Regions from separate parts of the Evansella sp. AB-rgal1 genome, predicted to be linked through region 1. Evidence: a T-box and tRNA genes for the amino acid it is inferred to sense, from the RefSeq annotation. Region 1 holds a T-box; the other holds one or more tRNA genes.
The links. A T-box is a leader RNA that pairs with one kind of tRNA and senses whether it is charged. The one in region 1 lies ahead of trpS (tryptophan--tRNA ligase), so its partner is inferred to be a tRNA-Trp.
Positions count from the first base shown of each region.

Region 2: it has a tRNA-Trp gene. The T-box ahead of trpS (tryptophan--tRNA ligase) is inferred to sense a tRNA for this amino acid. The anticodon was not compared.

Region 1 is NZ_JBGUAU010000001.1:128,130-142,920, reverse strand. Features, by position in the region: gene ACERII_RS00760 (LCP family protein) at 1-897, opposite strand, end outside; gene liaF (cell wall-active antibiotics response protein LiaF) at 1,537-2,358, shown strand; gene ACERII_RS00750 (sensor histidine kinase) at 2,351-3,502, shown strand; gene ACERII_RS00745 (response regulator transcription factor) at 3,509-4,132, shown strand; gene ACERII_RS00740 (Crp/Fnr family transcriptional regulator) at 4,145-4,864, opposite strand; gene ACERII_RS00735 (DUF2268 domain-containing putative Zn-dependent protease) at 4,982-5,815, shown strand; gene ACERII_RS00730 (YuzI family membrane protein) at 5,958-6,164, shown strand; gene ACERII_RS00725 (DUF3603 family protein) at 6,256-7,014, shown strand; gene trpS (tryptophan--tRNA ligase) at 7,166-8,152, opposite strand; T-box leader at 8,205-8,458, opposite strand; gene ACERII_RS00715 (peroxiredoxin family protein) at 8,931-9,485, shown strand; gene ACERII_RS00710 (sodium:calcium antiporter) at 9,578-10,585, opposite strand; gene ACERII_RS00705 (HD domain-containing protein) at 11,250-11,789, opposite strand; gene ACERII_RS00700 (putative glycoside hydrolase) at 12,284-13,492, shown strand; gene ACERII_RS00695 (GNAT family N-acetyltransferase) at 13,777-14,334, shown strand; gene ACERII_RS00690 (hypothetical protein) at 14,369-14,497, shown strand.
Region 2 is NZ_JBGUAU010000043.1:20,282-35,072, reverse strand. Features, by position in the region: tRNA gene ACERII_RS23930 (tRNA-Glu) at 1-20, shown strand, start outside; tRNA gene ACERII_RS23925 (tRNA-Val) at 52-127, shown strand; tRNA gene ACERII_RS23920 (tRNA-Met) at 214-290, shown strand; tRNA gene ACERII_RS23915 (tRNA-Asp) at 335-410, shown strand; tRNA gene ACERII_RS23910 (tRNA-Phe) at 428-503, shown strand; tRNA gene ACERII_RS23905 (tRNA-Thr) at 520-595, shown strand; tRNA gene ACERII_RS23900 (tRNA-Tyr) at 658-742, shown strand; tRNA gene ACERII_RS23895 (tRNA-Trp) at 774-847, shown strand; tRNA gene ACERII_RS23890 (tRNA-His) at 882-957, shown strand; tRNA gene ACERII_RS23885 (tRNA-Gln) at 964-1,038, shown strand; tRNA gene ACERII_RS23880 (tRNA-Gly) at 1,044-1,118, shown strand; tRNA gene ACERII_RS23875 (tRNA-Cys) at 1,126-1,199, shown strand; tRNA gene ACERII_RS23870 (tRNA-Leu) at 1,233-1,321, shown strand; tRNA gene ACERII_RS23865 (tRNA-Leu) at 1,374-1,458, shown strand; gene ACERII_RS23860 (hypothetical protein) at 3,245-3,472, shown strand; gene ACERII_RS23855 (HIRAN domain-containing protein) at 3,567-4,181, opposite strand; partial or broken gene ACERII_RS23850 (Rpn family recombination-promoting nuclease/putative transposase) at 4,594-5,406, shown strand; gene ACERII_RS23845 (hypothetical protein) at 5,664-5,924, shown strand; gene ACERII_RS23840 (retropepsin-like aspartic protease) at 5,921-6,307, shown strand; gene ACERII_RS23835 (class I SAM-dependent methyltransferase) at 6,753-7,175, opposite strand; gene ACERII_RS23830 (RNA polymerase sigma factor) at 7,339-7,854, shown strand; gene ACERII_RS23825 (hypothetical protein) at 7,844-8,593, shown strand; gene ACERII_RS23820 (hypothetical protein) at 9,020-9,784, shown strand; gene ACERII_RS23815 (hypothetical protein) at 9,771-11,072, shown strand; gene ACERII_RS23810 (hypothetical protein) at 11,286-11,519, opposite strand; gene ACERII_RS23805 (hypothetical protein) at 12,556-13,251, shown strand; gene ACERII_RS23800 (FAD-dependent oxidoreductase) at 13,257-14,621, shown strand; gene ACERII_RS23795 (ROK family transcriptional regulator) at 14,624-14,791, shown strand, end outside.

The DNA of each region.
Region 1 (14,791 bases):
ACCTGCATGATCATACGTTTGATCATAATATTCACCTTGTAAAGGAATAGTTAGCATATCTATTTTATCTACCGGATTTAAGAATAAGTCTCTAGCGTAGGAAAGCATTTTTGATGTTTCCACATTTGTATGAAAATATGGTTCGATGGAACCTAGTAGTTGTGGAATTCGAGTTACTCCAGAGACACTTAATAACTCGTTTTTCAATATATTAAGCACTTCTTGCTGGCGAGCAACCCTCCCAAAATCATTCTGATAATCACTTCGAAAACGTACATACTTTAAAGCAGCATCTCCATCTAGTGTTTGAATTCCTGGTTGAAAATCAATAACGAGAGGACCATCTCGATAGTACATTCTTCGTGGTATATCTACTTCTATCCCATCAGGTGCCACTGTATCAACAATTCTCTCAAATCCATCGAAATTTACTTGAGCATAATAATGTAGGTTAATACCAAAATTTTCTTTAATTGTCTGTCTCAAAAGCTCTAATCCTCCATAAGCGAAGGCAGAGTTAAGTTTGTTGTCTCTGTAGCCAGGGATGGAAACATACATATCTCTCATTAATGATACGAGTTTTGCTTCCCCGTCTTTAGGTCGATATTGTGCGATCATAATGGTATCTGTTCTTGCTACTTGATCGTCATCATCTAATCCCACTAGTAAAACGTTAATAAAATCGGAAACTTCCTCGGAAGAAGATGGGGCATTAAATTCAATGCTTTCTCTATCAGAGACAGTTTTTCCACTCTCTTCAATCTGGCGTATTGATTCATTTCTTGCTTTTTGATAATCATTTTGGATCCAAGCGGCTGTTCCAACGCCGCCGAGAATAAATAATAGTAATATCAGGATTAGTACTTTCATTTTTAATGTTATAGTTGTTTTTTTCATAAGCCAGTCACCTCTAATACTAGTGATTATATCAGATATAGATTAATAATTTAACAGACAACTAATGCTTAGTAGTAAGTTTAGTCGATTTTTAATAAGTCTACCCTGAAAATACGGGTATCAGATTATCTAGTGATACTAATTTTGTTGGATGATATTCCATTCACTTCAGCCCACTCGCTGTCCTGTGGGGATCTGGCAAACCTCCTCGATCGCAAGCGCTCTGCGGGGTCTCGCCCCAGCTCTACTTCCCACTGGAGTCTCGGGGCTTACGTTCATTCCATATACAGTTGATGTTACTAATGCAACTAATAACGTATTTTCATACACCATGGGGGATATTTGATCTTCCCTATTAAAATAAGGTATGCGCACCTTTCTTATTAGCTTATATATTTAATTCGCTTCACTCTTCTTGCTTATGTATGTAGGGGATTTTATCCTATGAAGAAAGTCTTTATTAGAAAATCAGCCTTAAGACTTAGAAAGCAACAGTCTGCCGTCTGTTTATGTAAAGTGTGGAGAAATGTATGATTAAAGTACAATCATATGAAAAACTAATTGGCGAATAGAAAACGAAAGGCTAAAATGTAAGGGAGGGATTAATCCTTCTTTTACAAGAAAAGGAGTAGTTTATCAATGAAAAATTTTATCGGAATACTAATTTTAGCAACAGGAGTAATTTTTTTACTTTCAAATACTGGTGTTATCGATACTGATGCAGCGAGTATTTTCTCTACATTTTGGCCAATTCTAATTATTTTAATAGGAATAAAAGTATTCTTTGAGGGTCTTATTTACTTTTTTCATGGACTTCGTAGAAGTAAGTTTCATGTAGGAAAAGCATTTTGGGGTGCATTAATTCTTGCAATGGGTACAATTATTTTAGGTAATAATGCAGGATGGTTTATATTTAGTATTTCTGATCTTTGGAGTTGGACATGGCCACTTTTGGTCGTTTACATTGGGTTTAAAATTATCTTTGATCGGAACGTGGATATTGTCGTTGATTTTGACAGGGAAAAGAAGGAGGGGAGAAAAGAGGAAGGAAAAAAGTCTAAAAACAGTTATAAAAAAAATAAAGAGAATCGAGTAAAGCATAATACGTTTCTTGGTGAAATTTCATTAGGAAAACAACCGTTTGAATTAGATGGGGCAGATATATCACTTTCGATAGGAGACATAGATATAGATTTAACGAAGGCGATATTAAAAGAAGGTGAAAACTATCTAGACATTCGTGGTTGGATTGGCGATGTAGAAATATTAGTTCCACGGGATATGCCGATACAAGCTATTGTTAATGTAAAACTAGGTGAAGTAAAATTATTCGATGATCAATATTCAGGTACAGGCAAAAATGCGAGTTATACAAGTTCAAACTTTCATGATGCAGAGAAAAAGGTCATCCTTCATGTAAATCTAAACATTGGTGATGTGGAGGTATTGACCGTTGATTAAGAAGCTAATTGGTAAGAGATTGGAAGTTGAAAGAAAACGGAAGAAAGGGTTAAAGGGAATACTATGGGATTTATTAAGATTACAAGTAAAAGTTTCTATTTCAGCTTTACTTGTAACAATTCTCTTTCTTCTTATTTTTCAAACTCTTGTTCCTGACATATTTTTCTTTAATAGAGAAGTACCTTTAGGAACTATTTTTACTAATCCAACTCCATTCCTAAGTTTACTAACTATTTTTTTTATCGTTTTCTTGGGAACTGCTTGGATATTGACCTATGCTTATGGAACATCGCTTAAACGTAGTTTTACACATATAATTCACCAACTAAAGCAATTTCAAAGAGGCGCTAGTAGGAAACCAATAGAAATGAATCGAGACGATGAGTTAAGAAAATTAGCTGATGAATTTAATGATATAACGAAAGATGTGGAGCAACAAATTGTTTCTATGCGTAGAGTGTTAGATGAAAATGTTCAATTAATTTCTGAGGCGGAGCGTGCTGCGAGTTTAGAAGAGCGAAGAAAACTAGCAAGGGATTTGCACGATGCCGTGAGTCAGGAGTTATTTGCGGTGTCTATGTCACTTGGTGCTATGCCAAAATTATTAGATTCGAAGCCAGAGAAGGCAAAGCTTGTTTTCAAACAAACAGAAAAAATGGTTCATCATGCTCAACAAGAATTACGAGCGCTTATTATGCATCTACGTCCTGTTACATTAGAAGGAAAAGGATTGAAGCAAGCGATAAGTACAATATTTGACGAGTTAAAAAGGAAGCATCCTCATTTACATTTTCTTTGTGAGCTTTCAGACCTTCCCAACTTACCACCAGGAGTAGAAGAACAATTATTTCGTGTAATTCAAGAAGGGATTTCAAATGCGTTAAGGCATGGGAACCCTAACAAGGTTCAGATAGAATCTAGGTATTCAAAAGATCGTTTGCACCTTATTTTAGAGGATGATGGAGTTGGATTTGATATGGAGAAAATGGCTACTAAGCAAAATGTCAGCTACGGACTTCATTCAATGAAAGAAAGAATTGTTGAAATTGGAGGACATTTTTCCATCATCTCCTATCCAAATAAAGGAACAAAACTAGAATTTCGAATTCCAATTGTACGTGATAAAGACAGAGAAGGAGAGTGATCTATTATGAGTGAATCAATTAGATTACTAATAGTAGATGATCATGACATGGTCCGAATGGGCCTAGTAACGTTCTTGAGTATAGAGGATGATATTGAAATCGTTGGGGAAGCATCTAATGGTTTAGAAGCGGTTAAGAAGGCAAAAGAGCTTAAACCAGATGTCATTCTAATGGATTTACTTATGGACGGAATGAATGGAATTGAAGCAACAAAAAATATTGCTAGCGATGAAATAAAGATTATTGTTTTAACTAGTTATCTCGATGATGAAATGCTTTTTCCTGTAATGGAAGCAGGAGCATTTAGCTACTTATTAAAAACCTCTAGTGCAGATGAAATCGTAGACGCTATTAGGAAAGCGAAAAATGGAATGCCTACTTTCCAAGGACAAGTGACGCAAAAGATGTTTCAGCATATGCATACGAAACCAAAGCATCACGAGCTTACCAATCGGGAAAAAGAGGTGTTGGCTCTTATAGGAAATGGGAAATCAAACAAAGAAATTAGTGAAACACTATTTATTGGAATTAAAACAGTAAAAACACATGTTAGTCATATTTTAGCTAAATTAGAATTAGATGATCGTACACAAGCAGCTATTTACGCAAATAAAAACCATTTAACATAACATGTAAATGGTTTAAGAAATAGTACATATTTGGAGAGGGCATTTCCCACATTGGAGATGCTTTCTTAAGTATTCGATATTTTTAATTACGATATTCCCTTTATCTATTTCCACAATATTTTCTTTCTTTAAGTCATTAAACATTCGATTGATTGTCTCTCTACTAGTGCCGATAAAATAGGCTAGGTCTTGGTTCGTTAACTTTATTGAAATTCGAACCCCTTTAGGATGAGGTGTACCATATGAATTAGCGAAGCGAATGAGCATAGAATAGTAAGCTCCTGTTTTTCCATACAACAGTAAATCGGAGAACTTGGCTTGAGTTGATTGTGTATTTTTTGCAAAAAGTTTAATGAATGCGACCGCAATATCCCCATTTTGAGTGAACAATGCTTCTAGGTTTTTTCGATCAAAACGAATGAGAGTTGCTTCCGTAATTACTTCTGCAGTCATACTTAAACTCATCTCGTTAAACAAACTAAATTCCCCTACAATATCATCTTTTTGTTTTAGGTGAAGATAAAACTTTTTATTTTCGATTGTCATCTTACTTAAACGCACCTGACCTTGACGAAGGAGATAAATGTATTTCGCTTCTTCTCCCTCAAAAAAAAGAATGGATCCTTCTCTAACCGTAATTTTAGTTCCATGAAGTAATAGAATATGTTGGTCTTCTTTCGTTAACTGGTTAAGGAATGAGGAATTTTCATTTGAGGACTCTAGATTCTTCATATTTAGCCTCCTCACCTATTATTGGAGCAAACATATACTACGAGCATAGCATAGAAATAGAAACATAAATGTGATGAAAATCACTTTTAATAAAAAAGGAAAGGAGTCTGTCTTTATATGCCTATCATCCAAACGAGAGTATGGTTAAAGCATTTGTTTGAAGGCGTGTCTAATAGAGGGTTAAAAAAGATCCCTCCTTTTCAAAGGTTGATGAGTCATTATCCTAAGTGGGAAAAAGAGGAATGGTTGCCTTTTTTATATCAACAAGGAATGCTTCCAATAATCACATCTACAAAGGATGAATGGGATTCATGGCAAAAGAATTATCCGAGTAAAGGACTAGTATCATTTTACGAAAAAATAAAAACAGATTTTCAAGGTCCTGATGTGGATGTATTTATATTTCCCATTAACTCTCATAATGAGAATCTAGAAAAAGTGTTAAAGGGGAAAAACGGAATTTCTTTTCCTGATTTTATCTTATTATTTTTTCATGAAGATGTAAGTTTGTCCAACCGAAAGGCGCTACTTTTACATGAATATCATCATGCATGTAGACTATATTATCAAAAAAACGATGAAAAGAGTGTTACTTTACTAGAATCTATGTTGATGGAAGGGTTGGCGGAATGGGAAGTAAAAAGAAATCTAGGTGAAAGATATGTGACACCATGGATGACAATCTATAAAAAAGATTTTATTTTAACATGGTGGAAAAGAACATTGAAGGAAAGAATGGATGTAAGAGGTAGAAAAAATCATCTCCCATATCTGTTTGGTGGTATTCAGGGATTCCCGAAATGGCTTGGGTATGCAACTGGGTATGAAATTGTTTCTTCCTATATGGAAAAGTTTCCAAACAAAACAACGATTGAGTTATTAAAAATACCAGCAAAGGATATTTACCTTAATTCAAAGTTTTATGAACAAATAGATGGTAAGAAAAACTAGAACAAAGTAATAGAATTTGTTCTTTTTTCTTATCTACCTTTCATAGTATAAAAAAAAACGGGATTTTACTTCCAATTTGCTCTTTCATTTATGTTGTCGATGTTTCTTTTTCAATCGAGAGGAGGAAGGGGGAAAAATAGTCGTGACAAGGTTTATTTTATTGTTTATTGGTTTTGGACTTGCTGTTGTTGGTGGAGTGAGTATCGTCGCCTATTTAAACCTTCTTACTGTTGGTTTTACGATAAAAGAATATGGATTATTTTTGCTTGGTAGACTTGAGTTTTATATATTTTTGACAGGTCTGTTTTTAGTGTGGGGAATGATATATTTACCCTTTCATAAGAAATAATGGAAAAAGAATGCAAAAGACTGGAATAAACTAGTTTTCACCTGCCCATACTGTACATAAGAAAATCAATCGTGTAAGGGGGTTTTTATCAATGCTCCATATGCGGGATGTATGGGTAAATTGGTTTGAAGGTGAAGAAAACGGATACAACGTTTGTGAGTTTTATGAATGGAGAAAAGAAGATCGAATTGAACTATTAGATCAGGTAGCTGTTATTAAAATGAGAGAAAATTTGTTTGATTATATTGAAAATACGTTGCAAGAGTTACCTGAAGAGTTGTTAGCTGATGTTTATCGACAGAGTTTTGTCCGTCGTAAAAGTCAGCGCATTGAACTAGAATATTGTTTTTTAGCAACGGACGGAAGGAGATCCTTAGTAGTAGATACTATTGGATATCATACACCTGTTAGAAAAAGTAGGTTAGTACCACGTCAGGAAGAACAATTGCTAAACCTTGTTGAATCAGAGCATATAAGAGAATATTATATGGATTATTTAGATTGTGAAAAGCAGTACCATATATTATCTCCTGAGCCATCACTAATGAATGGATTGATTCGAAAAGAGCGTCAGTTAAAGCAGTTATTGTTTATGGCTATGGACCAACTACATCATGATGCTGATGTGGCAGAAATTCGCTATTGGTACACAGAATGGGCGCCAGATAAGTATGCGCAAATTCAAGCAATGGACAGTGAAGAAGCCTGGGTAAGTCTATTTAATGAAATTAAATTTGGATGGACTAAAAAACATGAAGATTATTGCTTTACGATGATAAAAGGACAACCTTTCTTTGAAAAGTTGTGGGAGTTACATCATGGTGAAGCAGAAAAGAAAAATGTAAGATAGGTAACAACTTACATAAATAAATTACAAAGTTAGCCTAACTTATGCATCTTCTATTACTACCTAGAGGGTGTATAAGTTTTTTCCTGTCTTGATATATATATCCAACAAGTTGGGAAACTATAGTTCCCCAACTTGTTAGTACATAGAGAAATTATCTCTTTCTTCCTAAGCCTAATGCTTTTTCAGCTTTGCGCAACATTTTTGTTGCAGCTTTATTTGCTTTTTCAGCACCAAGATCTAAAATTTCATCTAATTCTTCTGAAGAAATGAGTTGGTGATATCGTTCTTGAATTGGTTTAAGAGTAGAAACAACAGCCTCTGCCACACCAGCTTTAAAATCTCCATACCCTTTTCCTGCATATTTTTCCACAAGTTCTTCAATAGACTCTCCTGTACATAGTGAGTGAATCGTTAAAAGGTTGGATACCCCAGGTTTGTTTTCTTTATCATATCGAACTTCATTATCTGAATCAGTAACTGCACTCTTTATTTTTTTAACTAGTTGTTTTTCATCATCGAGCATGGAGATATAGCTTTTTGGATTAGGGTTCGATTTACTCATTTTTTTCGTAGGTTCCGTAAGAGACATAATACGAGCTCCTACTTTTGGAATACGAACTTCTGGGATGGTAAAAATATCATTGTATTTTTTATTAAAACGTTCGGCTAAATCCCTCGTTAATTCTAAATGCTGTTTTTGATCCTCACCAACAGGTACGATATCAGTTTTATATAATAAAATATCAGCTGCCATTAATGGAGGATAGGTCAAAAGGGCAGAGGAAACTGCATCTTTTCCTTCAGATTTATCTTTAAACTGTGTCATTCGCTCTAATTCTCCAATATAACTAACACATTGCATGATCCAACCTAACTGAGCGTGTGCTGGCACTTCTGATTGGATGAACAATGTCGATTTATTAGGATCGATTCCCACTGCCAAATAAAGAGCTGCTAAGCTTCGAATATTATCTCGTAGCTTTTGTTTTTCTTGCGGAACCGTAATTGCATGTTGATCAACAATACAGAAATAGCAATGATTATCTTCTTGAAGTTCAACAAAGTGTTTCATAGCTCCTAGATAATTACCTAATGTTAATGTACCGCTCGGTTGAATTCCTGAAAAAATTGTTTTCATTTTTTTTTTTCCTACCCTTCATAGAATATAAAAAAGCCCACTCGTACCCTTAAATAGGGACGAATGGACCGTGTTACCACCCTGGTTATTTCAATAAAATGAAATCACTCAATTCCCTCGCCATATAGTATTGAATGGGAAGGGGTTTCAATGTAACGTTTGAAATACGTCGAAGCCTACTAAGTAATACGGTTCAGCTTGATGGCTCAAAAGCCCATTCCTAATCCATGCAATATCTGCTCCCAGCGTACGCAGACTCTCTGAAAATGCTTGTGGAAAAGTACTCTTCTTTATCATCGCCATGAATGTATAAATTTGACTCTTATTATACGATGTTTATTCCGTGGATGCAAATGTATTTATTATATTTTTATGTCTAGCCTGAAAATCCGAATATCAGACTATCTAGTAATACTAACTTTGATGGTTTGTATTCCATTCGCTCAAGCGCCTGCTCGCGTTCCTGTGGGAAGTTGCCGATCCTTCCTCAAGCGCAAGCGCTCTGCGGGGTCTTGCCCCTGCTCTGCGTCCCACTAGTCTCGCTGGCTTAAGATCATTCCATATATAGTTGATGTTACTAAAATTTCTAATTACGTATTTTCATTCTACATGGTGCAATTTTCACTTTCATGGAGGATTGAAAATTAACTCTATTATTAAAATTAAAAATCAAAAGCAATGTTAAACAGCACAAAAAAAATAAGAGGGTCATAAGTAAACATTGTCGTCATGGATTGCCTAACTTGTACATACGATGTTGTAGAAGGGGGTGTTCATCATGGTAAGTAGACATAGATTACAAGCAGGCTTACTTTGTTTTATCTTATTTATCGCAGGAGCCTTTTATATAAAGTCAAATCATGAGTTTGCCATTTCACAACGAGCGATGACAGAGGTTTCTGAGGGAGTGGAGCAAGGTGAAAAGGCTATTTCATTTTCTCTACAATCAACGGAAGGAGAAGAAGTATCACTAGATGATTTTGATGGTGAAAAAGTATTCATGTTCTTTTTTACAACTTGGTGCCAGGTCTGCTCCGAACAATGGGAGCAACTAGAGATTGCACAAAAAGAAGGTTTTATTGATAATATTAATATAATTGCTGTAAACCTATCGAAAGAAGAGAGGAAGAAATCAGATGTAGGGGAATATGTAAAATACATTATGTTAGAAAATGCTAATGTTCTATTGGATGGTGCAGGACATGTTCAAGACTTATACCATGTTTTTGGTATTCCTACAGGTCTGTTGATAAATGAAGCAGGTGTTATTGAAAAAAGATTTCATAACCTAGTGTCAGTGGAAGATATTGTAAATGATAACTTCTTTAAGTAATAAGTAATTGTATCTTTTAACTAAACAAACTCTACATACAGTCGATTAGTAATATGAGAGACCTTCGCAATTGTATTGCGAAGGCCTTTGTATTATAGAGTAAAAATGAAATAGCTTGATAAAAAATATACTACTACTAGTAGTGCAGAAGGGATTGTATACCCCTGCTTAGAGCTAACTTTCATTTGCCAAACGATGATACCAACAAGAACGATAATATATAAAACAAGAACAGCTCCTGCTGTTACTGCTGATACTGGGTTTGTAGCAGAAAGAATACTTCCGTTTCTATATAGAATGTCTACTAACACGATAATCATCATATTAAAAATATTACTACCTAGAATATTTCCAACTGCAAGATTAAAATTTCGAAGCTGAATAGCAACAATGACGGTAACTAACTCAGGAAGAGAAGTTGCGCCAGCTATTAGGAAACTGCCGATAAAACTAGAGCTTATTCCTGTGGAAGCTGCTATAGCATCACCAGAAATGGTTAATAAGGAACCGGAGATAAAGATTATGAACGCAGCGATACCAAACCCAAATTTTGCTCTTCGCAATGAAATTGCTCCGGTATGATGCATTTCTTTTATGTCTTCTATCTCAGCAGTAGCTGCGGTTACTTCTTCCACACTTGTTGTTTGAGATGATATGAATTTCATCCCTGCAATATAAAAGATAACCAAAAGATAGGATTCGATTCCTATTCCTAATATTGTTATTCCAGAGGGAAGTAAAATAGTAACAAATACAAGACCAGATAACCCAATACCAAGAAGACCGGTATATAAGTGGTCTTTATTAATTTGTGTCATCATTTTCTTTTTGCGGTACAGGAGATCGACGACAGCTAAAATTAGTAGATTAAACAAATTACTTCCTAGAACGTTTCCTATGGCTATGTCAGGGTTATTTACAAAAATAGCGGTGGCACTAGTTGTTACTTCTGGTAATGATGTTGCACCAGCAAGTAGTAAAGTACCAACCATTAAACCTCCTAAAGAGGTTCGTTCACTTAATACGTCTGCATAGGTAGATAGTTTTATAGCAGAAAATACAGTAATTATTGCTGCGAAAATAAATAAAAAATACATCATAGTCATCTTCTCCTTTATTATAGACACAAAAATAGACCTTTTTATGAAATGCACCTCAAATTATCCTGAGAAAACATTTCATAAAAAGGTCTTGCGTACTTTGTTATTTGCACAAAGCTTAATGAACCGAGCGAATTGTTCCCCGCCGAAGTGACGATTCATTAACCGTTGGTCGCTACTCCCCTTTTTAGAAAAGGTTTATTCTGTTATTAATACTAATCTATCATCTAATTATATATTTGGCAATGTAAAAAAATTACAATTTATTGTAATGATCTACCCTGGAAATATCACTACTGCCCACTTCCTTTCCCGTTGGGAGCACCGAGCCTCCTATAAGTACCACCTACGTAAGTAATGTTTTTTCGAGGGATAAGAATTTATAAAATTCTTATGAACTTAGAAAGGTGTCTAGTTCCAGGCGCCAGGACCTCGTGTCAAATAACCTGGCCGATTAAAAAGTAAAAAGCGCTTTTTACCGTCCAGAACATTTGCATTTCGGTCCTGAGTGGGCGCCTTGCGCTTTTGCTATTTGCCATTATGTATATTTTCACTTGAAGAAGGTCTGTGTGTGAACTTCAGCGTAATAATATGTAGTGAGTACGAAGAATTTTGTCTATAAATATAAATAAAAAACTCATAGGGGGTATAAAAGATTACCCATCTATGAGGCTGGTTGACCATTGCTCTGCATCATATTTAATTTATCTATCTTTCTATCTAACTCTTTTAATTGCTTAATGGCATTTTCGTCTGAGATTACTTTATAATGATGAGATCCGCCTGGTTCTTCATCAGCTTTATCAGCTAGTGCAACGACTTCTTGTAAGGGTTCTAACTTTAAATTTCCATCAGGTAAATAGGAGTCTGTATGCAGCAAAATAGCTAATGCAATTTTTTTTGCGTTTACTCTATCCTCGCCTAATCGAACTAATAGTTTATGTGCTCTTTCGGCTCCTTTTATGGCATGAATATCATTCTCTTGATATTGACTGTAATCCCAACTACCATTTTTGTACCACCTGAAATGTCCAATGTCATGTAAAAATGCAGCTTTTGCAGCTAAATCTGGGTTTACATTCCGATTTACAGCATATTCATAGGCAATTTTAGCAGTGGAAATAGCATGAGCAAGACCAGATCGTTTCACGTACTTTTGCGCAATAGGGTGATGAAAAATATCCAACAGAGTGACGCGTTCCATTTATATCTCCTCCCCTAAAATCTTAAAAATGTATATTGTTCAATATTATACTATTGATTTATTGTATAGTCAATATTTTTTGTGTGGAAAACTTATAGGATAAATGATAAGTTCCTGATTACTTTCGTGTTTTTCATAAAAGGTATTTCAAGTACAGACTTATAATAATTTCTTGTTTCTTATGGTTCCACATCATTTATTATGACGTTTTATCATATCATTTAAAAAAGATAAATTCAGGGAAAGCATTATAATGGAACATACTTTATTTAAAGGAGGAAGATAAATATAATATGCAATTTAATTAAAATTCATATTGGTGTTTGGTAAGTAACATTGTATAATTAGAACCAAGAACATCAAATTGGAAAGTGATTGGCTATATTTTATTTAAATGGACAAGATTATCAGTCCGTATCTCTATTACCAGCATAATTGTTAAGTAAAGAATGCAACTTAAGAAAAGACAGTAAGAGAAAAGGTTGTGAATAAAATTGGGGAAAATTAGAACGATTACAATTGCCATCTTTACAGTCTTCTTGTTAGGTGTTTCGCAGAGTTACGCTAATGCAGAAGATGGGGAGGAAGTATTACAAGCCAGTGTACACTTAGAAAAAATGGATCGTGTTATTGAAAAAACTTGGCCAGAAACAATAGCTCGATTTGTATTTGATTCAGGATATACTTTTCACTATCCAGATGCAGTTAGGGGTATATATGTAACAGGTCACACGGTAAATCATTCTCGATTTGGTGAATTATTAGAGTTGTTAGAAACAACTGCATTAAATTCCATGGTAATTGATATAAAGGATGACCATGGTCATCTCACATTCCGTCCAGATGAGGATTCGCCTTTTTATGATATATCTCAGAACTGGATACGTGACCCAGAAGAAATGATGCGTACTTTAGAAGAAAAAGAAATTTATCCAATTGCTCGAATTGTTGTATTTAAAGATTCCGTTTTAGCAAAAGAACGTCCAGATTTATCCTTCAAAGAAAATGGTCAAGTTTGGGTGAATCGTCGAGGAGAAGCGTTTGTTAATCCATTCTTAGAAGAAGTGTGGGAATATAACATCGCTATTGCTGAAAAAGCAGCTCAAATGGGATTCAGAGAGATTCAATTCGACTATGTTCGTTTTCCAGAGGGCTTTGAACGTAGAGATGAAATTTTGGACTACCAAGTTGGAAACTATACAGATGGAGACGATAATGTTAAAAAGCGTGTAGATGCAGTAACTGACTTCGTTGCACATGCCAGAGAAAAATTAGAGCCATATAACGTGGATGTTTCTGTAGACATATTTGGATATGCAGCAACAATTTCTGAAGCACCAGGCATTGGACAGAACTTTTCTCGTATTTCAGAAAACGTAGATGTAATTTCTTCGATGATTTACCCAAGTCATTGGACACCTTATTTTGGAATCGATAAGCCTGACCTATACCCATATGAGTTAGTCACTGAATATGCAAAAGTAGAAAATGAAGTTTTAGGTGCATTAGAAACTCCTCCAACATCACGACCGTGGATTCAAGATTTTACAGCTTCCTACTTAGGTACAGGGAATTATATACCTTACGGTGTTAATGAAGTAGAAGCACAAATTCGCGCTTTATATGAAAATGATATTCATGAATTTCTTCTTTGGAATGCAGGAAATCGATATACTCGTGGTGTAGATTATCTAAACCCTTAAAGTATTGAAAACGATCAGATTAGTTCTGGTCGTTTTTAGGTATTGCAAAGAACCCTGTTATGAGAAGGGTATTTTTTTCGGCTGAAAAATAAAGGATTAATTAGGTTAGTGAAGAAATTGTAAGGTAGGAAGTTAAATCCGTCACTCTTAACGACTCATCAAATGAAAATTAAGGATAAACAGGCAGGAAGCTTATTTATCAATTTTAGTTAATAGCATATAATATATGTAAGAACCAAATAAATAATGCTTAAAGGTGAACATTTAATGGAGGTTCAACATTCATGAATTGGTATGAAAAATTGAATCAATATTTTCCTATTGAAGAAATGAAATCAAAAGAGCATATAGAGCTTTTGTTAAAAGAAAAACAAGAATATAAAAAAGACGAAGGGCCAAATCACGTCTTGATGTATATTGAGATGGATGATTTCGTTTTTATTGATTACCTGTTTGTTTCTAAAGCTGCGCGAGGACAAGGCTTAGGGAAAAAACTAATTGATAATCTTAAAAGTAAAGGAAAGCCTATAATTTTAGAGGTAGAACCAGTTGATTATGATGATACAGATACAGAAAAGCGTCAAAGGTTTTACGAAAGAGAAGGATTTAAACACGCAAGGTCAATTGGGTACCGCAGGCGCTCATTAGAGACTGGTAAAATAAATGAAATGGAAATACTTTATTGGTCACCATTTGATGAAGCAGAAGAAAGTATTTATGAAAAAATGCGTCATACGTATGAAACAATTCATACGTACAAAGATGTTCAATTGTACGGTGAACCATATGAACCGGCGGAACAAGTGCTTACCTTTGATGAAGAAAAAGCACCTTCCCTATAAAAATTTTTTCAACGCACAGAAAGGAGTGTGTGCAATGAAAGGAAGTAAGAAAAGAAAAAAACTTAAAAAGGATTTGTGGAAGGATTTATTGAAACGAAAATGGGATGAAGTAAACAAAGTACCGAAACGTGGCCCAGTCTCAAATTGGAAAACAATTGCGTAAAAAAAGGTGTGTTAAAACAATCATACAGTAGATGTTTTAACACACCATTACATTATACATACAGTACATCGTAAAATTAGCTTAATGATAATTGGTTGGTCTAAATGAAAATAGTTATTTGTTAAATAAGTGAAACCTTTTTTCTACCTAATCGTATATAAGGTACTAAATAGCAAAAAAAAGTAGTGAAAACATAAAAAAATTAGGTTTTATCTGTTTAGATTTGGGGTATAAATACAAAGGATTATAAAATAGTTTGAGGTTTTTGTTACTATTTTATTTTGAAAATCATCT
Region 2 (14,791 bases), on a different contig from region 1:
GAATCCCGTACGGGTCACCAAACTATATATTCGTAACACTTTCTGTAATTTGGAGGATTAGCTCAGCTGGGAGAGCACCTGCCTTACAAGCAGGGGGTCGGCGGTTCGAGCCCGTCATCCTCCACCATTTTTTCTAACTTTTTGTTCACATGAAATTGTATCGTTGCATACGCTACGTAGTGTGGAGTAAAAAAGTAACAACTTTTATAACGTCGCGGGGTGGAGCAGTCTGGTAGCTCGTCGGGCTCATAACCCGAAGGTCGGTGGTTCAAATCCGCCCCCCGCAACCAAACAAATTCATGGTTATTAAACTATGAAATATACTTATGTAAAAGGTCCCGTGGTGTAGCGGTTAACATGCCTGCCTGTCACGCAGGAGATCGCGGGTTCGATTCCCGTCGGGACCGCCATTTTAAAATTATATTAAGGCTCGGTAGCTCAGTCGGTAGAGCAATGGACTGAAAATCCATGTGTCGGCGGTTCGATTCCGTCCCGAGCCACCACTTTAAATTTCACCTCGCTGGCCTAGCTCAATTGGTAGAGCAACTGACTTGTAATCAGTAGGTTGGGGGTTCAAGTCCTCTGGCCAGCACCAGCTTTCATTACTATCTTGACTTATTTCTAAACTTTTTGTAACATTATAATTGTTCTCTTCATGGAGGGGTAGCGAAGTGGCTAAACGCGGCGGACTGTAAATCCGCTCCCTCAGGGTTCGGCGGTTCGAATCCGTCCCCCTCCACCATTTTTATTTTAGGCCAATTACCATTTTAATTAGGGGCATAGTTTAATGGTAAAACGAAGGTCTCCAAAACCTTTGATGTGGGTTCGATTCCTACTGCCCCTGCCAATTATAACAATTAAGAACAATAATAATATATATGGCGATTGTGGCGAAGTGGTTAACGCACCGGATTGTGGTTCCGGCATTCGTGGGTTCGATTCCCATCAGTCGCCCCATTTTGTTGGGCTATAGCCAAGCGGTAAGGCAACGGATTTTGATTCCGTCATGCGAAGGTTCGAATCCTTCTAGCCCAGCCATTTTTGCGGAAGTAGTTCAGTGGTAGAACACCACCTTGCCAAGGTGGGGGTCGCGAGTTCGAATCTCGTCTTCCGCTCCAGACAGATGGCGGCATAGCCAAGTGGTAAGGCACGGGTCTGCAAAACCTTTACCCCCGGTTCGAATCCGGGTGCCGCCTCCATAATAGAATATTTTGAAAGTCCTTTATACCCTTGCCGGGGTGGTGGAATTGGCAGACACACAGGACTTAAAATCCTGCGGTAGGTGACTATCGTGCCGGTTCAAGTCCGGCCCTCGGCACCATTTATGATATGTAAAGTGGACAAGTTTAAAAATAGATAATATCGCTAGTTAGGCCGGTGTGGCGGAATTGGCAGACGCGCACGACTCAAAATCGTGTTCCTTCTGGAGTGTCGGTTCGACCCCGACCACCGGTACCATCTACATAATTGCATTAAGTTTAATAATCGATTATTAGCTCGTAAGCCTTGATATATAAGGGTTTACGAGCTTTTTGTATTTATTGAGTTAACGATAGAATACGTTTGATTTTGAATCCAGTTTACACATTTTTTAAATGATTTGTAATTGCAAAAAAATCTGGTATATAGGTTACGACTAATAGCCCTTGCTACAATAGGCGTATATTGTAGAAGGGTTATTTACCCGATGGTTGTAATTCATGAAATAAGATTAAATACGAAAGATAATCCGTAAGATTTAACTGTATATATTACGGTCAATTATGTATGCTTTTCTCTTAAAAGGAACATATACTAGAAAGGAGATGAATAGAAAGTTAGAACTGTTATGAATAAACCGAATTTTAACGTGGAACAGTTTACTTCTGCTTCCTATGCGGAAAACGTTTTGGCGAAATATGGGGGAAAAAGAGTACTCAGAGTATCGAGCTATGAACATTGGTGAAATTCCAGATGATCAATAGAATGATAGAAAGTTACTGGGGTGTCGAAAAGTTAAATTTAGGAAACATGGTATTCGCATTGTATACCGGATTATTAAAGGTACAATAGAGATTGTACAGGTCATTGCAGGTGCCAAAAGAGAGGATAATGAAGTATATAAGTTGGCACACAGCGATAAGAAGAAATATTGTATTTAGAAGAGCAAAAAAACAAAACTTAGCCAATAAGGATAAGTAGTAACGACTACTTCTTTATTGGTTTTAATTATGAAATATTAGGTTGTTTATTCTTTAGTAAATGCTATACCCTGGGAAAATGATTCAATCACTCGATCATATGTAGAAAGATTATGTGGTCTTTTCATCTATAAGTAGTAAACGAATTTTACAACGTTTAAGGGAATAAGAAATTATCGTGTTAGAAGGTAAATCACGATCCAGTTTTTATAAATTAAAGTAATGAGATAATGAACTATAATCCTATAACAAGACTGGAATATTAAACGGACACTAAGTTCCTGACCTCCAGTGCTGTACAACTTCACGGTATCGGGGGGGAGGAACTTTTTATGGATGTAGCTGATTAGGAAGCGAAATTAGAAATAGGTATAACATTGGATTGTTGGGGGAACGATTATCTCAGGAGTACTTATTGGTATTGGTAGGGACATTATTATAACAAATTGTCTGAAACTTTACGATCAGCTGATAACGATTTTGGTGATGTGATGGGTCAACTTGTAGAGAAAATTTATAGATCATATTTGCAACTTGTAAGGGAAGAAGCAGAAGATTTACCTTCATATTTTTTACATCTAAAGAATGCAAGGTTTTTCATTCCGGGGCATGGTAACAACTCCAAGTGGTGACGGAGTACTTTGGCGCGGTAGGTTATCGGTTAAACCTTTAATCTCTTAATGGTTACGCCCCTACCTCAAATCGAGAGCTTAGGCGGGAACTTTCATTCAGAGGGAATCGAGACTCCCTCTGAATCCTCGATGTTTCAGCTTACTGAAACGAGTTCGCTTATGGCCTTCCTTTTTTCTTTAATATGGAAAGCTGCAAATATAGTCATAGTTTCAATAGATTGGATAAAAAAACCTTGATTCTCCTCTTCATAATCAGCTAGATAATTAGACACTTTCTACTAACCTTTACGCTAAAACGAAATTATCCCTTGTTACTATCAGTCTATTGAATAACCCAAGTTATGTTGTATTGGATGAACCTACAAATAGTATGGATATAGAAACATCCTTAGAAGTATTACAGCAATTAAGAAAAATGGCTAATGAGGGCAAGTGAGAACCGTCACCTTTTGCCGTGGAGTTGGAGATAAGGGAGAAGTATGCAACCAACAATTAGTTACCAATCTATTTGTAGATGGTCAATTAAATAAGTTTCCTCTGCAATTGGGCATAACACAAGATATATATGTTTTCGATGGATTTATTGGCCTTGATTTTATGATAGAGACAAATATGGTTATTGACTTCTCTAAATTAGAAGTTAACTACAAAGAATATTAATTGTATCAATTTGGTATGTACAGACATTCATACTACAATGAAAATAAGGACAAGTGCCTGCTCCTCAATAGGGGTCAGTCAGGCACTTATTTTGTTAGTCTTCCTTTGCTGGTTTATAAAATACTTTAATTTCTATACCCAGCGTTATTTCTTCAGTAACGATGATATCTTTATCCTCATCACTGTCATACTCAACCGATTTTATTTTTCCACCAACGTATCTTGCTTCAATTCGCCTCACATCTTCATTATCTAAGATATTTTTTAATTCCACGTTCTTATCATTTGGTACATAACCTATATGTACAGGGAGTTCACTATACTTGATAAAAATTTTGATGGCATTTGAATCATACTCATTTGTTGGTTCTGGTATAAATGATAATTCATCTTTGTAAAACACTAAATCTTCGAACTCAGATATCTCTATATTATCCTCAATAATCTCCTTATTTTTATAGCCACCATAAAAATCAATTTGGTTTTCTTTTGCATAAATCTTCCCTTGTTGTTTCAGTAATTTTTGAATATCTTGTTTATTCTCGTTTTTTGCAGTTACCCCTGCTACATTAAATTCAAACATGTTTAGCTTAGGGGGGGTTATTTTTTCAGTTACTCCGGAAGTAGATACTTTGTTCTGAACTGCTCCTGTATTAGAACTTTTTGTATTATTATTTTTCACAAATTTATTTAAGAGCATTTTAAACATATGGTTTTCACTCTCCTATATAGAAAATTTTAGATTCCATAAGTAAAATTAACCAATTGAAATTCAATATGGAGTTCAATTAGGAAAATTACTACTATATTATTAGTAAATTTCCTAACAAATATAATTAAGAAATGAAAGTACCTGATCCCCAGTGAGTTAATACTTTATTGGGCTGGGAGTCAGGCACCGATTTTAAGGCACCAAATTTACTATTTCCTAACAATCCTCCGTAATTTTCTCTGCTTTATTTCTACTCAATTTAGTTGACGAGAACGTTTGTACGAGATAAAATGTAAGTGGATTCAAGAACAAACGTTCTGTAGTGGTAGGAAGTACAGATATGGGAGAAACTCGGATAGACTATGATCGCCTATTTAAAGAGTTAATATCCACGTTTTTCGAATAGTTCATGTTGCTATTTTTTCCAGAAGCTTCTGAACAGATTGACTTTCAAAAGGTAGACTTTTTGTCGCAGGAATTCTTTACGGATGTAATAGAGGGGGACAAGCATCTAGTTGATTTATTGGTACAAACGAAATTTAAAGGGGAAGAAAGTATTATCATTACTCATGTCGAAACTCAAGCCAACTATCAAAGTGATTTTAATCGACGAATGTTTACTTAATTCAGTCGCATTTATCAAAAACATCATCGCAATATACTACCCATCGCTGTTTTCAGTTATGATACACCACGAGAAGAACCTAATGCCTTTACCATTCAATTTCCCTTCATAAACATACTACAATTTAATTACTTAGCAGTTGAGCTGAAAAAGAAAAATTGGCGAGACTATATTAGGCAAGAAAATCCTGTTGCAGCGGCTTTGTTAAGCAAAATGGGATATAATGATAATGAAAAAGTCGAAATAAAAAAAGAATTCCTTAGGATAATGGTAAAGTTAGGGCTAGACAGAGCGAGAGACTCCCTATTGACCGGTTTCTTTGAGACCTATTTGGTACTAACGCAAGAGGAAGAAAGTCAATTGATAGAGAGGGTGAGGACATTGCCAGAAAAGGAGGCAAAGGAAGTTATGGAATATATGACATCCTATGAACGGAGAGGTATTGAAAAAGGAATAAAACAAGGTATTGAGAAGGGAATTGAAAAAGGTATTGTCCAAGTTGCCAAGCGCATGTTGGAAAGAGGAAAAAATGAAGATGAAATTATGGACCTAACAGGATTATCAATCTCTGAATTGGAGCGTTTGAAAGTGAGATAAAAAGTGATCAATAGTGTGGCTATATTATTGAAAGTTGGTGCCTACCCGATGCAGTAAAGTATTGCGCACTGGGGGTAGGCACTCATTTTAAGACTTTTACTGTGCAAGAATATGGCTAATACGGTAGAAATTCAATAGTGGCTTAGTTTATACCGAACTTTAAAATCAAGAAATATATTTCAACTTTATTTATTCAAAGGTGGCCGAATTGTTATAATAGAAGTAAGTTATAAATATATGCAAAGGAGGGTCAATGAATGAAATGGGATCAAATACGTGAACAATTTCCAAATCGTTGTGTATTGGTTGAATCGCTTAAAGCAAGAACAGAACATAATGAAAGAATTATTGAAGAAATGTCTGTTGTAGATGATTTTGATAATGGGAATTCCGCCTGGAAAGTTTACAAAAAATTGCATGGCGAAGACCGATCTCGAGAATTGTATATTTTTCACACGAATAATGAAAATGTTAAGGTCATTGAGCAACCCTACCTAGGAGTTAGACGGAAAATATGAATATTCAAATGATCGATCACTTACCAATTATCTCAATAGATGTCGGTTTTAATGGCCACAAAAAAGCTTTTAAAAATGTATTGTTGGACACTGGGTGTTCCTCGACTATTTTAGATACTGACTTATGTGAAGAAGTTGGTCTCTTACTCGATTTGGAGAATGCAGTTACAAGAAAAATGTATGGAATTGGTGGTACAGAAATATGTATTGAACAAAAAGTGAAAAGTCTTTATTTAGATGATTTTCATTTAAGGAACTTTACTATTCAACTGGGGGATGTTAAAGAAGTGCATGGTTTTGATGGAATTATCGGTACCGACTTCTTAGTTTCTAATCAATTGATCATCGATTTTAATAGAATGATAGTTCAGAAGAGTTATTAAAGTTAAGCAGGTTTATCTTGATTAAAACCTTGTTATAGCAACAATTTTCGCGGATCCCCCAGCAACCTAGAATTTTTATGAAGAGAACATTACTTAATAGCCACTAACGTGAGATAGTGGCTAATTTATAATACTAAATTCATGTCAACATTGTAGCCAGAGTTCCAATGAAAGTACCTGCCCCTCAGTGCGTTAATACTTTATCGCACTGGGGGGCAGGCACTCATTTTATTTACTCTCAAGGTAGATATATACTGGCTATCGCATAATGGAAAACTAGGTATTTTTATGATGAAAAATTCCTGGATACGTTAGGACTTGTTGCCTGAAGCCACAAAAATACTAATAGCAGCTTTTTCACTACTACAAGGTGATTCTGTACTGCATTTTTGTCCGGTACAATCGATCGCAACATTAGTCAGACCAGCATCTATCAACCATTTTTTCATATGCTCAGGTTAAAACCCATCCAGCGGTCGTGATGATCGGTTATTAAAAAATCAAATTGATGTTCGTCAAGATCAGTTAGTACTAGTTTTCCACCGGACTTTAATATTCGGGCCATTTCCTTTATAGCTAACCCCGGTGATTCTACATGGTGAAGATACATGTTGGCAAATACATAATCTACAGAAGCATCATCCAGAGGCAAAGTCTTCGATTCTCCTATTTGGTACTCAATTGAATCAAAACCAATAAACCGATTTTTCATGTGTGAAAGCATGGCCTCAGATTCATCAACTGCAATTACCCTTAGTCCATGAGAAATAAGCCCCTCTGTTACAAAGCCGGTCCCAGCTCCAATATCGGCAGCCACCTGGCCTCTAACAATACCTGCTATTTCAAATGCTTTATCACGAACAGCCACAGAAAAAAATCCTGTCGCATGTTATCCCAATTTTCAGCTACTCTTTCAAAATAATCTTTACTACTCATGCAGATATCCTCCTTTTGAAAATAAAAATATTTTGTAACTTTTTCACTTTTCATTCGTTGGAAAAGTAAAAGAGTTAGAAGTTGGGAGGAAAAAAATGGGGAATGAGAAACTGAAAAATATCAATGAATTGTACATTAAATATAACAATGATTTATACAATTTCATATTTCTTATGATTAGAGATAATGAACAAGCGAAAGATTTGATGCATGATACATTTTTACAAGCTTATAAAAAATTCGACTCTTTCAAAGATGAAAATGTGAAAAGTTGGTTGTACAAAATAGCTCGAAACTTGACAATTGACTATATAAGAAGAAGAAAGCCAATGTCATTTTTCTTCGATTTAACAGATGTGCATAGCAATATTAAAGGTACTGAGCAGATAGTTACATTAAATGAAAGTGAGAAAGAATTATATTTAGCTCTAGCTAAGTTAAAAAGAAAGTATCAGCAAGTAATTATTTTAAGAAAGATTAAAGAGTTCACAATAAAGGAAACATCAGAGATACTTGGCTGCACAGAAGCTAAGGTTAAAACTAATTTACTAAGAGGAATGAAACAATTAAAAAAAGAATTAGAAAAGGAGGGATATCACCATGGAATCTAAAAATAAAGTCAAAGAATTAGATAAAAAGCTAAGGTCTCTTAACAACAAATTTATAATTAATGAAGATGAACAGAATAGGATACTAAATAAATTAAATAGAGAAATTGACCAGCAAAAATCAAGTGGCTTTATGCATAAAAAAAGTTGGCCACTTAGTTATTATATGTCTTTGGTTGGGGCAGTAATAATATGTTTTTTGCTTGTAAGCCCTCAGTTAATTAAAATACTTGATAATGGTTCAATTGACTCAAATAATCAAAATCAAATAATAAATGAATCAGAAACATTCCTTACAATCCTGCCTGAAAATTGGAGCTTAATGGATTTGGACCAAGGACCGAATACACTAGTATTTAGTAATCAGGAAAATACAATATCTATACAAGTATCAGAAGAATTAAATTACACTATTATAGATGATGAACCAACAAAGAGAAATATTTTATTAGAGAACTTTGAGCAGAGTAATAACTTTGACGAGTTTCTTGATAAAATGATACAACATGAATCAAACAATGGTGAACTTGTATATACAGAAATTGATGAGGTTAATACTACACCCATATTTAGCTTTGAATACGATGATTATTTTTTCATATCTTCATATTTAGTAGTTAATAATAAACCATTCTATATTAATATCCAAGTCCATGACGATGATTATTCATTAGAGAAATTGATGGATTCATCAGAATATGAGTTATTCAAAAAAGTAATTAATTCAACTCAACCTATATAAAGGGCTCTATAAACGTAAAGTGTACCCTTTGTAAAGGACATTTTAAAAAAGCCTATGCCGCTTTAAGAAGATGATCTCTGTATTGAACAGGGGTCATCTTTTTTAGGACAAACGGGAACGGTTCGAGACCAGTGAAAAAGTCACTACAAAATACTATGTAGGGTATAAAAACTGGATTTTGAATAACATCTTCTTTAAAATGAGAAGTTATTTCAAGTTATTACAATCTAGTTGAGTCTATGAAAACACAAAAAAGGTGATTAAACCCTTGATATAATAGGGTTTTACTCTTGCTTCACATTACCATTTGCAGCCTATACGACATTATCGTCCGTTATTGCTGTGATTGCTGCACCCCTCTTTGTCATAGGGGCGATCACCTTTTCTGGTTTCTACTTTGCAAAACAAAAGAGCAAGCTTTCAAAAATGATGCTTCCCCTTACGTTAATGCAATTATTATTAGCCTATTTATCAATGGATGGGGATAGACCTGTCTCTTATGAGTATATAATTCAGACATGGCAGAAAGATATGGATGAGTATAGGAATTATCGTTTTGAGCATAAACAGAAGACGTTAGAAGCGGGAGATGTTAGTAATAGCATTTCTGAGAAAAAACGTTTGATAGATATGCATAACAGGAATATTTCGGCTTGTGAAACGGAAATCAATAGTCTAAAGAGAACAATGAAGGATGAACTGAAGAATAACAATCGGTTACACACCGTTCAAAATCAGAATTTTCATTCGTGCTACAGTGAAATTGAAAAATTACGTTCGGAAATAAACGTGTTAGCTAGAAAAGAAATTGCTAGTGAAGGGGTATGGTCGAAGGTAAAGGCTGGTTTAGTGAATGCAGGAAATCTCATTATACGTCAAGAGAAGGAAAGACAAATGGATAAATTATACCATCGCCTTGTAGAAATTCTGATAGAGAATAATTTACATTTATGTGATAGCTTTAAAAATGAGATTTATACAAAGAAGGACGAAGTAGAAGAGATCAAGAAATTTCTAGATAAAGAGACGGACGAACTTAATCAAAGCCTGTCCTCTCTAAGAGAAGTCATGAGTAAACGGCTTCAGGTAGAAAAAAACATGAGTACATTTGAAAAGAAATATTATGGATTACCGACTCTAGATTTTCATACTCCAGCACTAGAGAGAGAGAGAGCCAATGAATTTTTTTAAAAACAATGAATTTTATAAATTATGGAAAGAAAAAAGATATAAGGATGCCTTACATCAACCGATTGAACCACCGAAATCAAAGGAAGAGAAGCTATCCCATTTTTTATTTGGGAATAATAGTGAACGAACGACGACATTTACAGTTGCAACGCTCAGTATAGGGGACTTTTTATATGATTACATCCGGATTGACCCTACTGTAATAGAGGCAGTTGATTTTGCACGTTCTGACAATATTGACTCCATTTTTTCCTTTTCAGAGTTTAGTGTAGGAATGGATGTGGATTCTGTCGGAGATATTTCACAACTCCAAGGGTATGTGGCAGAGAAAATGTTAGCCATGGAGTTAACCGCTAAAGGGCACGAGGTGGAATTTCCAGAAGAATCTAATGAACCAGGATGGGATATTCTTGTTGATGGGGAAAAGTTTCAAGTGAAAAATCTCAGTGATCCAAGTGGTGTCTACGAACACTTGAATAAATACCCTGAATATCCAGTTTACGTCAATGCAGACCTAGGAGAGACCTTTGCTGGAAACCCAAATGTCTTTATTGCTGAAAACATTCATCATGAAGAAATTGTCTCTTTAACCAAGGAACAATTAATATTAGGTCAAGAGCTTCAAGACTTTGAGATTCCCCTTCTCACGCTCCTAGTTAGCTCAGCGATTAATGTGAAGGGTTTGATGAAAAAGGAAAGTGATATAAAAAATACAGTCACGAATATCATCACAGATACTGCTTCTCGTTCCTTAGGTGGATACGTTGGTCAATATGGAGGTTCCTTAGCTGGAGGAGTATTGTTTGGCCCCGCAGGCGTCATTGTTATAGGAGGAGCAGGGGCTTTCTTAGGAATGGCGCAGGGAGGTAAGCTAGCTGGCGTGATTAAAAGAATTGCTGCCAGTGACAATCTCTACAGATTTAGAAGAGATCTGACAATGCTCATCGATACCGTTCTCGTAGAAATTCCTAAAAAGCTAGAAAGACGTCAGCAACAGTGGCTGAGCACAAAAGAAAAGCTGTTCGTTGCCAATGCGCCTATAGAACTTATCGAAAGCTTTGAAGCAAAGTACCAAGACGATAAGAAGTATTTAGAAAACAAAAATTTAGAATTACAACGATTGAGAGTAGACATTAACAATCGAGATTATCAGGATAGCTATAGGGAAAGCCTCACTCAAATCTTACAAACAGGCGTGCACCCATCTAAATATCAAAAGGAATTAAAAGCATGTAATTCGTCGTTAGAAGAGTTAGTGAAGAATTTAAGGAAAAAGGGATTGACGTAAGATGTCAGCATCTAATTAAGAAGCACATAATCTAATTGTATGCTAAAGTAGTTGCTATTTTGCCTATCTAAAATAGAGTTGAATTAGGTGGGAATTAAGTAACCAATAAAGTTACATGTAAAAAGAACCAACTACACAGGAGTAGTCGGTTCTTTAGGATTAAATGTAATTATTTCATCTTCAACGAAGCGCCCGTTACTTCAATAAGGTGCTTTAATTAGAAAACCAAATTCTCGATATTTGTAAAGGATTAATAACAGACTTCAATCTGCCGTCTGTATGAAATAATTTTATAGTTTCCATTCTCTTAAAATCGTATGATACTTCCTCTAAATTTTTCATTAGTGTAATTGTTTCACTGTGGCTAAGTTTGAATGAAAGTGATTGACCAGCCAGTAAAATTTCAGCTATTGTATTATCTTTAGTTTCATCCTTTCTATTAAACATTAACTTGTACCCCTTTTCTATTATTACGATATTTTTCACTATCGAACCCGTTTGTTGAAAAGTATTCCTTTTTACTTTAATTAGCCTTATTATTTTCGTTCTCCTGTAACGTAAAGAGAAGGAATACAATCCCTAGAATGATATAGATTTTGCCATATGACTTAAAGAAAATGAAATTATCTGATGATAATTCGTAAATTAACCAAGTAATACCTACAATTAAAAATATCAAACTTGAAATAGAACAAACTTTCCCCCACTTGGACATTTCTTTCCATTTTCCCATTATACTCTTATAGAAACATCCCCAATCGTTTAAGTGGATTTTTTCACAATCAATGTCTTTACTATTATTTAATTATACCATAAAATTTTCCATTAACCTTCCAAAACAAACAGACTATGAATGTAGTAAACATGAGTTAAATAGATGCATATTTAATATGTTTTTTAGGTTGAAAAACGAGACAAATTCACTATGCGAAAAGGTCTCGTTTTGCTGTATAATTTTTAGTTTTCTCCCTCTAAACGGAACTACTTATAATCTAATGTGCTTTCTTTTTTATGACCAAATTTCTGGAGAGATATCTTTTGAAAATCAAACAAAAGGGATTATTATAAAAGTTAGAAATAGTGAGACAAAGGTGGTGTAAAAACGGCTAATTAGAACCGTCACCTTTTGGCGCTAGAAGAGGGAGTTTCATTCAAATACTCATCTAATAGAATCTTTATATTCTAAATTTATTGGTGGGATTAGGACTGCCACTTTCTTACTTAAATTAATAAAGTTTATTAATTAAATAGGACAAGCATTGGCAGTTTTATATAAGAATCAATTGTCTTGCTTAAATAAATTAATGTGATGAAGTCAGGAATTCTGGTAAATAATTTGATTTTTTGGTAATTTTTTTACTTATTAACGAAAAGAACTTGAACAAGTACGTAGAACATGGTTAACTTATTTCAAATCAGAAAATTAAGATAGTTTATTAATGAATGATGTTGTTGCGAAGTCTTAGATAGAGAGGTGAGAAGTTTGAAAAGGTTACAAGATTTATTGAGTAACAACAAGATGAGTTTACTTGTTAGTCTCCCTGCAAATTCTATGGAACTAGCGAAGGCAGCTTCTGAGGCAGGTGCCGATGTGATAAAGGTTCATATGAATGTGGAACATCGCGCTAGCGGAAATTTGTTTGGTAATTTGAAAGAGAATGAAGAATTTTTTAAGGAACTGAACGACTATTTTTCAGGTATCACAGGTATTGTTCCTGGAGATTCACAAGAAAAAGTAAAGCAAGACGAAATAGTAAGGCTTAAAGAACTCGGTTTTGATTTTTTATCTATCTATTCACATACAGCACCAGCTTGGCTCCTAGAAGAAAACTCTTTAGAAAAAATGATTGCCCTATCCAACCATTATACCAATTACGAACTACACTCTTTTCATACTGCCAATATTCAAGTCTTAGAAGCCTCTGTAATGAATCCGGATGATTATGGTAAAGCACTAACCATCAAGGACATACTTCATTATCAATATCTCCTTTCGCAAGTAAATCAACCTATCGTTGTTCCAACACAGAAAAAAATAGCAAGAAAAGATTTAAAAACGCTCTATAAGATAGGTGTTCATGGATTGATGATTGGAGCAATAGTGACAGGGAAATCTGCAGATCAAATCTATGAAACAACAAAAGCATATAAGGAAGAAATCGAACGATTAAGGATGTGATGTAATTGGCACTAGAGGAACAATTTGATGTCGTAGTTGCTGGTGGGGGTCCTTCGGGGATTACAGCTGCCATCGCTTCCGCTAGAATGGGTGTAAAAACTCTCCTTGTAGAAAAGTATGGGTTTCTTGGGGGAATGGCGACGAATGCATTAGTAGGTCCACTACAAACCTTTCATGCTGGTGAAAAACAAATTGCGAAAGGGATTGGGGAGGAAGTCATCCAAAGATTAAAGGAAATTGGAGGTACACCAGGTCATGTAAAAGATATGATTGGTTTCGTTCCAACAATCACTCCAGTGGATGTAGAAAAATTAAAATATATTTATCAAGAATTAGCAGAAGAAAGCGGAGTAAAGTTACAACTTCATACCGTAGTTACCGGAGTGGAATTGGAAGAAAAAACTTTGAAAGCGCTTCACTTATTTAATAAATCTGGTCACTTTAAGGCAAGGGCTAAGACGTTTATTGATTGTACAGGTGACGGTGATGTTGTGGCGATGGCAGGTGTACCTTTTGAGAAAGGGAGAGCGAAGGATGGGCTGGCTCAACCTATGAGTATGATGTTTCGTTTGGGGCGCGTTAATACTGAAATGATAAGAGAATACATGAGGAAGAACCCAGAGGATTTTGTTTTGGCTGAGAACTGGGAGACTGTTCCGATGGTAGCTGTTTCTGGATTTTTCAGTCTTGTAAAAAAGGCGAAAGAAGCTGGCAAGTTTACCGTTGACCGGGACAGGGTGCTACTTTTCGAGCTTCCAACAGAAGGCGAAGTATCCGTGAATATGACAAGGGTTATTCGTCATGATGCCACAGATGGTCAAGCGTTAAGTAAGGCAGAAGTGATAGCGAGAAAACAGGTGATGGAGGTTGTGGAGTTCCTTCAAAATAATGTTCCTGGATTTGAAGAAGCACTGTTAATCAACTGTGGTACACAAATTGGCGTTAGAGAGTCTAGAAGAGTTATAGGGGAGTATGTTCTCACAGGGGAAGATGTGGTAACTGGAAAAAAGTTCGACGATGTCATCGCACTAGGTTCCTATCCAATCGATATTCATTCTCCTGACGGTGATGAATTAAATGTTGTCCATATGAAACCGGGAACTATTTATGATATTCCGTATCGATCTATTTTGAATAAAAGTGTTCAAAACTTATTGGTGGCTGGGAGATGTTTATCTGCTACACATGAGGCACTGGCTTCTGCAAGGGTAACTCCAACTGCTATGCTTGTAGGTCAGGCTGCAGGGACTGCTTCCGCATTGGCTGTGAAAGAGGATAAGCTCCCCCGTCAAATATCTATTAAACAATTGCAGCATTCACTTCGCAAGCAAGGATGCTATTTATCAGAAAATGAAATTGAGGGGAGTTAAAGATGCTGAAAAAAGGAGGAGACCAAAGCTTAGTAAGAATTCATAATCAGAATTTAATACTAGAAGAAATAATAAAGAATAAGCAAATTTCCAGGGCTGATCTTGCAAAGAGCTTAAACATTAGTGCGCCAAGTATTTCTACCAATGTAGAGCCATTACTCCGCTCAGGT